3 regions of the Nitrosococcus wardiae genome follow, and region 2 is predicted to be linked to each of the others. Evidence: predicted binding sites of a transcription regulator. Region 2 holds the regulator's gene; each other region holds the start of a gene.

Region 1 (3,278 bases), 2.0 Mb from region 2:
CAACGCTTTAACCCCGTTACTGTAGGAGATAGATTATGAGTACCCCCATCGGAAAAACCCTTTGGGCCATCGCCGAAGGTTATATTCCGCCCACCAGTACAGGACCGGCGCCCCAAATGACCAGCCACGAAACAGCCTGCATCCTGAATACCACCAATCAGGAAGCCCAAATCGCCATCACCATCTACTTCAGCGATCGAGAACCTGCCGGCCCTTACCAACTGACCGTCCCTGCCCAGCGCACCCGCCATGTTCGTTTTAATGAGCTCAAGGATCCCGAACCGATCCCCAAGGATACGGATTTCGCCAGTGTGATTAAATCGAGCGTACCCATTGTCGTGCAACACACCCGATTGGATTCACGCCAGGCAGAATTGGCATTGTTATCGACACTTGCTTATGCAAGTGAATAAAAAAATTAGATTTATTATTTAGAATTGGTATGGCAGAAAAAGGCAAACAACAGCTAGCACAAGATCGTACCGACTTAGCCTTTCACCGCAACTTGCTAGCCGAGCAACGAACCTTTAGCGCCTGGGTACGCACGGGGCTCACAGCGATAGCCCTTGGATTCGCAGCTGTTAAACTTCTTGATAGAGCCGAGCCGAAGTGGGCAGTTTATGTCGCCGGCAGCATTCTTATCGCCGCTGGTATTGGCATTCATTTACTTAGTTTCTGGAACTATTACGGCACTTTCCGTAGGTTAAAGCAGGAGGGGCTCCCTGGATTGCCAATCTGGTCCGTCGTTCTCATTACCCTCTCTCTTCTTCTCAGTGGAACATTAATATTAGCTTTGATCTTAGCGGAGGCAAATATGCTGTCACTGGAGGGATTTGGATTGAAATCTTAACTGCTATAGATCTCTCCATGGCAGGTTTTCTTTCATCTTCAAAGCCATTAGCTTCTTCCATTTGGCGAGCCCCCTGAGGGGGGCCTTCCTTGGCCATTTCTCCTCAATATCAGGGTATCTCCCCTTGCTCCAGCATGCCATTAGGATAAACCCCCAGAGGGAAGCTCCCCTTCGCCATAAGCGTCATGCGCTTTTGCGTACCCAGCGCTCGTCTTTATGCTCGTATTTATTCTTTACGGCAGACCAGGCAACTTTATGGGCGACTTCTTCCCGCGATGCGTCGCCACGGCGCTTGTCTGGGTCAGCATATTGCTCCCAAGCATGGTTATAAGCTTCTTTGTAAATTTCCTGAGCATGCTTAGGTAAGTGGTCTTTAACCGAATCGGGCAGTTCAGCTAGCTTATTGTAGGGCATTATGTCACCTCATCTAAAAATCAGCATATTGCACACTATAAGATGGCTATTTATTCCATCTCGCATCAGCATTTTTATGCAAATATTAGGCTAATTAATGTAAATAAAGGGAAGTCCCCGCACCGATTCGCCGGGAGCGAATCGGGACATCCGGAGGAGGCCCCTTAGGGGGCGCACCAGGGAGGATGCGCATCAAACCCTTTTTTCAGGGAGGAAAAAGGGGTTTGCGGAACACCACCGGCTCCCTCCTAAAACACCTCATATTTTATTCATAGGTACTTAGCCAAGGAATCCTTTTTGTTTGGCATAGTGATTGCCTAACAATTCGGAAAAGCAATATCTCTATCCCATCCCCGGAGGCCTATCTCCGATACGGATGAGAAATATCAGCAATGCCAAACACGGGAGTAATTAAGATGACTGACAAACCACGGGAGCCAAAACCTCCTTTTCCAGAACAGCACCAAGAAAAGCCCGGGCAGGAATCAGAGCTACAACCCCGACCCCGCTATTCAGCGCCCCTTTACAAAGGGGCAGAGAAATTGCGGGGCCAGGTGGCGTTAATCACTGGGGGCGACTCGGGAATCGGACGGGCAGTCGCGGTCCTGTTTGCCCGCGAAGGCGCCAATGTCGCGATTACTCATCTTCCGGAAGAGGATACCGATGCCGAAGAGACCCGGCGCGCTGTTGAATCTGAAGGCCAAAAAGCTTTATTAATCTGCGGTGATGTCAGGGAGGTTGCATTCTGCCGAAGCGCCGTCGAGCGCACCATTCAAGCCTTCGATCAGCTGAATATTTTAGTCAACAATGCCGCCTATCAGCAGCACCGGCAGGAGCTAGACGAGCTCACAGAAGAACAGTGGGATCGGACTTTCAAAACCAACATCTACGGTTATTTCCATATGGTAAAGGCAGCAATGCCTCATTTAAAACCCGGAAGTGTGATTCTCAACACCGGCTCCATCACCGGGCTTGAGGGCAGCAGCGCACTGCTGGATTACTCCGCCACTAAAGGCGCCATCCACGCCTTCACGAAATCCCTCGCCCAAAAGCTCGTGGAAGCTGGAATTCGGGTCAATTGCGTGGCTCCGGGCCCTGTGTGGACGCCGCTCAATCCAGCCGATCGGCCTCCCGAGGAAGTCGCCCAGTTTGGCGCACAAACTCCCTTCCAACGACCCGCTCAACCCGAAGAAATTGCTCCAGCCTATGTTTATTTTGCTTCAGCGGCCGATTCCAGTTACGTCACCGGCGAAGTGCTCACCCTGCTAGGGGGTAGCACCAGAGCAGGATAAATGGGCTTACTGCCGCAAAGCGACAGATTAAAACTTCTCCTACCCTGGGGCATTATGCAATGAAAGCTCACTCACCTTTGAAACGATTACATCGGGTAGCAAATTTTACAGAAAATCCTCAGTGGCTGAGGGCCCAGATAGGAAAAAAAAGCCAGAATTTCCACCCTAGACGCTACCTTCATCGGAGATCACGGGCTTGGCAAATAAGGATGAGCTTTCTCGGCGTGTTTTTTGCACAAACAGGTGTGGAGCATATTCTAAATGCGAGATTAGAGATTAATAAGGTAAGTATGATCAATTTCGGAGGAAAGCGATGAGTACATATCCAGAAAGCGGTGCTCGAGTCATAGGTGGTGAAGACAATACCAACGGTCCAGGCCCTTATATCATGGCCGCAAGCACTCTAGAAGGGGATACAGTCGTCAACCTGGAAGGAGAAGAACTCGGTACCATTACCGACATCATGGTAGATGTGCCCAAAGGCCGCATTGCCTATGCGGTGCTATCCTTTGGGGGGTTTCTGGGCATGGGAGATAAACTATTCGCCGTGCCGTGGAATGCGTTAATTTTGGATGCGGAGGACAAGTGCTTCGTATTAAAAGTTGATAAAGAAACCCTTAAAAATGCACCGGGTTTTGACAAAGGTAATTGGCCAACTATGGCCGATCAGCGCTGGGCGACCCAAGTACACACCCATTATGGAACCCGACCTTATTGGGAAG
Region 2 (3,278 bases):
ACTGAACATTACCCATGTGAAAAAAACCTTGGGGATGAGCCTCTCGGGCGGAGAGCGGCGGCGTGTTGAAATTGCCCGTGCACTGGCAGTAGAACCACAATTTATACTATTAGATGAGCCTTTTGCCGGAGTGGACCCTATTTCGGTGCTAGACATCCAGGGTATCATCCGGCAACTGACAGAACGGGGGATCGGTGTCTTAATTACCGATCACAATGTCCGGGAAACCCTAGGAATTTGCCAGTATGCTTATATTGTGAATGAAGGTGAAGTCATCGCCAAAGGTCAACCTCGGGAAATTCTTAATAATGAACGAGTAAAGGAAGTTTATTTGGGGTACAATTTTCATCTTTAACGGCTGTTATGGCATGTTTATTGCCAACTATACGTTCATTGCTGAATATAATAAATAGCAATCCAATAGCAGGCAGAGCTCAGGTATGAAAACCTCTCTCCAACTACGCCTTGGGCAACAACTTACGATGACACCCCAGCTGCAGCAAGCCATTCGCCTGTTGCAGCTCTCGTCTTTGGAACTACAAACTGAAATCCAACAGGCGCTAGAATCGAATCCGCTGCTTGAGCAAAGTGAAAGCGAAGAGGGACAGGAGCGTTTAGACACCGATGAGGTAAAGGAAGCCATCACCCCTGAGGGCAATGAGATAGCCACCTCACTCGGCGAGGCAATCCCCGACGAATTGCCGGTAGACAGCAGTTGGAACGATATCTATGACAGCTTACCGTTGCCTGCTTCCTCTGGAGAGGAATTCTTACCCGATCTGGAAAACCAAGGCAATCGAGAAGAAACCTTACAAGAACACTTGCTTTGGCAGGCTCGTTTGGCGGCGACCAACGAGAAGGATCTCGTCATTGCCACCGCCATTATCGATTCGATTAATGAAGAAGGCTATTTATGCGGCACTCTTGAGGAGATACAACAAAGCCTAGGAGAGGAAATCGAGGTTGAGCCCAAGGAAGTGGAAGTTATCTTGCATCAGGTACAAAATTTCGACCCCCCTGGTGTTGGAGCCCGTGACTTAGGTGAGTGCCTACTGTTACAGCTGAAACAATATCCCCCGGACACCCCTTGGCTAGAAAAAGCAAAGCTGCTGTTGTCCCACTATCTCGACACACTAGGTAAACGGGACTATGCCCAATTAATGCGGGCAATGAAATTATCGGAACAAGAACTGGGAGCGGCCATCCACTTGATTCAATCCCTCAATCCACGGCCAGGAACCCAAATACAACCCAGTAAAACCGAGTACGTCGTGCCTGATGTCTATGTCACTAAGCAAAGTGGCAGCTGGCATGTTGAACTTAACCCTGATATCGCGCCACGTCTGCGGGTTAATACCCAGTACGCCAGCCTGATCCGGCGGGCTGATGACAGTCTCACTAACAGCTATCTTAAAAACCAGCTCCAAGAAGCCCGCTGGTTCCTTAAAAGTTTACATAGCCGCAATGAAACATTACTTAAAGTTGCGTGCTGCATCGTGGAACGCCAACAGGGATTCTTAGAGCAGGGCGAAGAAGCCATGCGTCCTTTAGTACTCCACGATATTGCAGAAGCCGTCTCCATGCATGAATCCACTATCTCGCGGGTCACAACCAACAAATATATGCATACCCCCCGAGGAATCTATGAGCTAAAATACTTTTTTTCCAGCCATGTGGCTACCAGCAGCGGGGGAGAATGCTCTGCAACTGCCATCCGCGCCCTTATCAAGAAATTAATTGCCGGGGAAGAGCCCCGCAGGCCCCTAAGCGATAGTAAAATCGCGCAAATCTTAGCCGAACAAGGCATTAAAGTGGCACGGCGTACCATCGCTAAATATCGGGAGAACTTGAACATCCCCCCCTCCAATGAACGGAAACGATTGATCTAAAGAGCAAAATAATTAAGGAGCAATCCATGCAAGTAAATATTACTGGCCACCACGTTGAAATCACTCAAGCCCTGCGGAACTATGTGGAAAATAAGTGTGAGCGCCTAGAACGCCATTTTGATCAATTGACTAATATTCACGTCGTCCTTAGTGTTGAAAAAACGAGGCAGAAAGCTGAAGCAACACTGCATGTGAGCAAGGCCAATGTGTTTGCCTCCTCTGAAGACGAAGACATGTATACCGCCATTGACGATCTGGTGGACAAATTAGATCGGCAAATTAAAAAGCACCGAGAGAAATTGACCGACCATCACCGCAGTGAGGGAATAATGAAAAAGCAACAACAAGGATAGATTAACCCCAATCATGCAAATTACCGAGTTTCTTGTCCCCGAACAAATCGCTGTGGGTGCCGTTGCAGGCAGCAAAAAACGTGTGCTAGAGCGGCTCAGCGAGTTGCTTACCCGAGGCGCGGATGACCTGGACTCGGCGGATGTTTTCGACTGCCTACTTGCTAGGGAACGTCTTGGCAGCACTGGTCTTGGGGATGGGATCGCCATTCCCCATGCCCGCATGGCTGGCAATCAGCATACCCTCGCAGCATTAGTTCGCCTGGACCAAGGAATTGATTTTGATGCCCTCGATCAACAGCCGGTCGATCTATTCTGCGCCCTGCTGGTTCCGGAAGAATCAGCCCAAATTCACGTGCAGCTGCTTGCCCAATTGGCAGAAATGTTCCGTGATCCGGAATTCTGTGCCCGCCTGCGTGAAGCCAAAGACCCCCATACCCTGCTGGAGGTCCTAAGGGAATGGGAGCAAACCTCTGCGTCCACCGGTATTGTTGACTAAGTGAGATTGCAAGGCGTGAGTAGCCCTAGTGAAGACAACGTCACCAGCCATGGCGTGCTGCTGGTCATTTTTGACGTCGGGGTTCTATTGAGGGGGGAAAGCCGCGTTGGCAAAAGCAGCCTAGCCCTAGAATTAATCCGACGGGGACACCGTTTAATCGCGGATGATGCGCCCATTTTCCAGCGGACAGCAGCCACCCAATTGATCGGCAGTTGCCCGGCTATATTGCAGGATTTTCTAACCGTGCCAGGCTTGGGTGTGGTCGATATTCGTGCGATCTATGGTCATCAGGCTATCGTCACCCAACACTCCCTTGATCTTGTCATCCATCTTATTCCTCACAAACATATCGAACCGCTCACCCGCAACCTAGGCCAGTGGGAGCAGCTAAACGTGAAAGTGCCTGAACTTACCTTGCCCTTGGGAGGTAATTTGCAACCAGCCACGATGATAGAAACGGCCGTCCAAGACTATCACTTGCGGCTCAAAGGTTATGATGCCTTGCTTGAGCTGCAACAACGTCACCAGCAGCTCCTTAAT
Region 3 (3,278 bases), 420 kb from region 2:
TTTTGGATAATGCCGCCGCCCATCACGTCGAGGGGGTCGCTGAACTCATTGAGCAAACCGGTGCTGAACTCCTTTATTTACCTCCCTACTCCCCTGATCTTAACCCCATTGAAATGGCCTGGTCCCAGGTGAAACACCGGCTCCGAAAAGCCCAAGCGCGAACCAAAAAAGCCTTATATGAGGCCCTCGCTCAGGCCCTCCACACCCTTACGCCAGAGCAGGCCAAAGCCTATTTGGGGCATGTGGGCATCCGGGACTAACCTCATACGCAAAGGCGCGATGGGCTTCTTTATTCTCCAGACTAAAGTGTCGACCTAAACGGGAAATGCTGTAGATATTACTCTCATGATTCAACGTCTTCCTATCGAACTGGCCCCTGAAGCAGAGGAGTTAACCGCGCCGGCGATCTGTGGAGTGTTGGCCATTGATGAGATGGGTGATCGCAAGTGGGGAGCAAAAACGGCCCATGTGGGGAGACACTATTTGGGGTTGATGGGCAAAGTGGAGAATGGCGTGGTGACAGTGCACGCCTTGTGGGCGGATGAGCGGCTGTATAAGTGAAGTGACTGAGGAGTATCTGTGTTTTGTATCTAGAAAGGGCGCATAGCCGTAGATGAACAGAACGCGGTTCCAAATCAGTTGGAGATGGTAGCCTTGCTGCCGGATGAATTAGATCTTGAACGGGGCGACAGCATGTTCTAAACGGCGGCCTGTAGAGCACGCACTTTTAGGTTTCGGACCTCGCATAGTTTCCCCACCAATTTTTAGCATACTAGGCAGAGTTCAACAAACATTTGGAATGCAATAAGCAAACTAGTATCTACGCTATTGCATTTCTACGTGGCCCTCTGGAAGCCAGGTACGGGGGAAATAAAAATAGGGGGTAGCTGGAAGCCGCCCCCCTATCTCTATCTAATGCTCCCCCTTAATTACTCCCTTTTTAGAAATCAGGCGAGCTTACGGCGCCGCCTAATGTGGCTAACACTAATCAAGCTAAGGCCAATACCCAGGAGGGCAATACTCGCCGGCTCAGGAACAGCTTGGGTGTTGAAGCTTGAATTGGCATCAGCCTCAAAGTGAAAATCTTCAGGCCCCTGACCTAAGCCATTGATACTGTCAGGCCCGTAGACCGGGGTATTACCCGCTACAGACAGCTCGGGATTAATGTTATCAAAGGGATCTTCCAAGGTCGCATTCAGCAAAAACTCGATAATGGTATCATTATTGATACCTTGAAAGAAGGTAGGATTAAAGAAGCCGATAGCCGCCTCCACCGTCGCATCTCCGCTACCTTGCACCGTTCGTATTCCCGGCAGATCATTGTTTCCGAAACCATCGAGCGACTGGATATTATTATTTGCCGAACCGCCAGTTAAGCTAAAACCAGCACCCAATATTGTTGGATTTACGCTAGCGGACAGGATCAGCGTGCCATCGTCATATCCCAACCCGCTGTTCCCGGTTATCCCGTCTGCATTGGTGGTGCCAGCGCTAAAATCATCATACCAGATATTCACTGTTCCGCCACTATGGTTAAAATCAACGGTGTCGGCAATGCCGTCTCCGTCGATATCGTTACTATCGGCAACTATCTCGTTAAGGGAGATTTCGTAAGTAATCTCGAATGGCCCCGCAGCTCCAGTTGGTATATTTGTAACGCCGCCAGTACCGCTCACTGAGGTAAGTTCGGATTGAATGAATGTTGTGAAAGTACTGTCATCGGCCAGTGGTATGGCATCGACTGCCAGAGCATTGCCCGGAAGCCAATCGAGGCCATCAACTGGCGTGAAAACGCCATCTTGGTCAAAATCGAAGCCAATAGTGTCTGCAACGACCGGCATCGCAACTGATAGTGATAAGGCAGCACCTACGCTGCTAGTAATTAGTTTCTTCTTAAACATTTCTGCAGTCTCCTCGCTATAATGGTGAAACTATTGACCTTATGTATGGACCGCTTAAATTAAAGCAATGTCTCGGATGAAGCGCTCCAAAATACTAGCGTGTTACTAGCATGTATAAAATGTAGCAAGCTTGATGCCAAGAGATTTATTTTTTTATATCTCAAGGTATTAAAGATAAATAATAAATTTTCTTGCCCCTGAGGAGGGCACATCTGTAAAGAATAATGATATCGCTAGTTATATTCTTGCTTTCTTAACTTTGGCTAAAGAGCCTCGTGAGATACCTGGCGATAATAAAGGTGAGCATCCCTGCCATCTGGTATTCCATGATTAAGCTCTGGCTAAGGTGAAGGTGTTTCCTAGGGCAGGAGCTTTAAAAAATTCCCGGCTTTTTTGTCCGCACTTTTTTATTCCCATGAAAGCGAGGGCAGCTAGAAAGCGGAGATTTGAGGTTGCTCCTGGCCACCTTTTATTCAATTATCACCTAGTCAATTTACGCAAACCCTTTAGTTATCCAATGCTTGGAGCAGAGTATGGGCTTCCTTTTCCTCGGCAAAGGGTTGTTTCGCATCCAAGAGATCATTAAGCACTTGCCGGGCCTGCGCGTTCTCTTCATTACGGGCTAGGGCCAGGGCAAAATGATACCGAATATCTGGGTTCTCAGGTGCCTTTTCCGAGGCTTTCCTTAGCAGGCGCAAGCCTTGTTTTATCTTACCTTTTTCAAGGAGTAACATTCCCAAGGTGTCCATGATTGGAGGGGTATTAGGCGCGAGTTCCATTGCTTTTTCAGCATATTCTAAAGCCTTCGACGGATCGTCTTGCCGCAACAGCCAGGCCAGATTATTAAGGGCTACCACGTTGTTTGGCGATTGCTCAACTACTTTAGCAAAGGCGAATGCTGCCTCTTGCTCCCGTTTAAGCGCCATGTAAAGGTTAGCCAGGTTAAATTGCGCCAATCTATCCTCTGGATGCTTTTTCAACCAATCTTCTAATGTCGCTAGGCTCCCATTTTGATTTCCTGCCTGGAACTGGGCAAGCGCAAGATTGACAATTACCTGACTGGTGGGAGAGTGCTTCAGCGCTTCCTTAAAGACTGCTACTGCTCCCTGAGGCCGGTTTTGGCGCATGGCCAACCACCCTTCCTGAGCTAATACCTCTGGATGTTCCGGATAAGCTTGCTTCAGCTCCTGGAACAGCTTATTAGCTTCTTTGGGTTTATTCTCCTGCATCAGCAGGCGGATCATGGCGATCTTGGAGAGGGCATGGTTGGGATCCAGCTTAAGCGCTTGATCAATCGCTTCCCGGAGCTTATTCCGGTGGTTTTGCGCGGAGTAAGCTTTGGCCAGGAGATAGTGGGCTTGGGCCGATTGGGGTTGA

The links. Region 2 encodes sigma-54, which starts transcription at its own class of promoters, with help from an activator protein. Its sites were predicted from a motif close to TGGCANGNTNCNTGCTT; they were not measured.
Region 1: E3U44_RS15325 (ChaB family protein) is a predicted target of sigma-54. The motif match lies at 1,341-1,357, and genes of this name have one in related genera.
Region 3: E3U44_RS08100 (PEP-CTERM sorting domain-containing protein) is a predicted target of sigma-54. The motif match lies at 2,024-2,040, and genes of this name have one in related genera.

What each region holds. Positions count from the first base shown of each region.
Region 1 is NZ_CP038033.1:3,240,843-3,244,120, forward strand. Features, by position in the region: gene E3U44_RS15315 (sensory rhodopsin transducer) at 36-413, shown strand; gene E3U44_RS15320 (YidH family protein) at 443-850, shown strand; gene E3U44_RS15325 (ChaB family protein) at 1,034-1,264, opposite strand; gene E3U44_RS15330 (SDR family oxidoreductase) at 1,681-2,556, shown strand; gene E3U44_RS15335 (PRC-barrel domain-containing protein) at 2,870-3,278, shown strand, end outside.
Region 2 is NZ_CP038033.1:1,240,085-1,243,362, reverse strand. Features, by position in the region: gene lptB (LPS export ABC transporter ATP-binding protein) at 1-355, shown strand, start outside; gene E3U44_RS06105 (RNA polymerase factor sigma-54) at 441-1,889, shown strand; gene hpf (ribosome hibernation-promoting factor, HPF/YfiA family) at 1,901-2,242, shown strand; gene ptsN (PTS IIA-like nitrogen regulatory protein PtsN) at 2,256-2,738, shown strand; gene E3U44_RS06090 (HPr kinase/phosphorylase-related protein) at 2,739-3,278, shown strand, end outside.
Region 3 is NZ_CP038033.1:1,659,656-1,662,933, forward strand. Features, by position in the region: gene E3U44_RS08090 (IS630 family transposase) at 1-260, shown strand, start outside; gene E3U44_RS08095 (transposase) at 346-561, shown strand; gene E3U44_RS08100 (PEP-CTERM sorting domain-containing protein) at 948-1,901, opposite strand; gene prsT (XrtA/PEP-CTERM system TPR-repeat protein PrsT) at 2,408-3,278, opposite strand, start outside.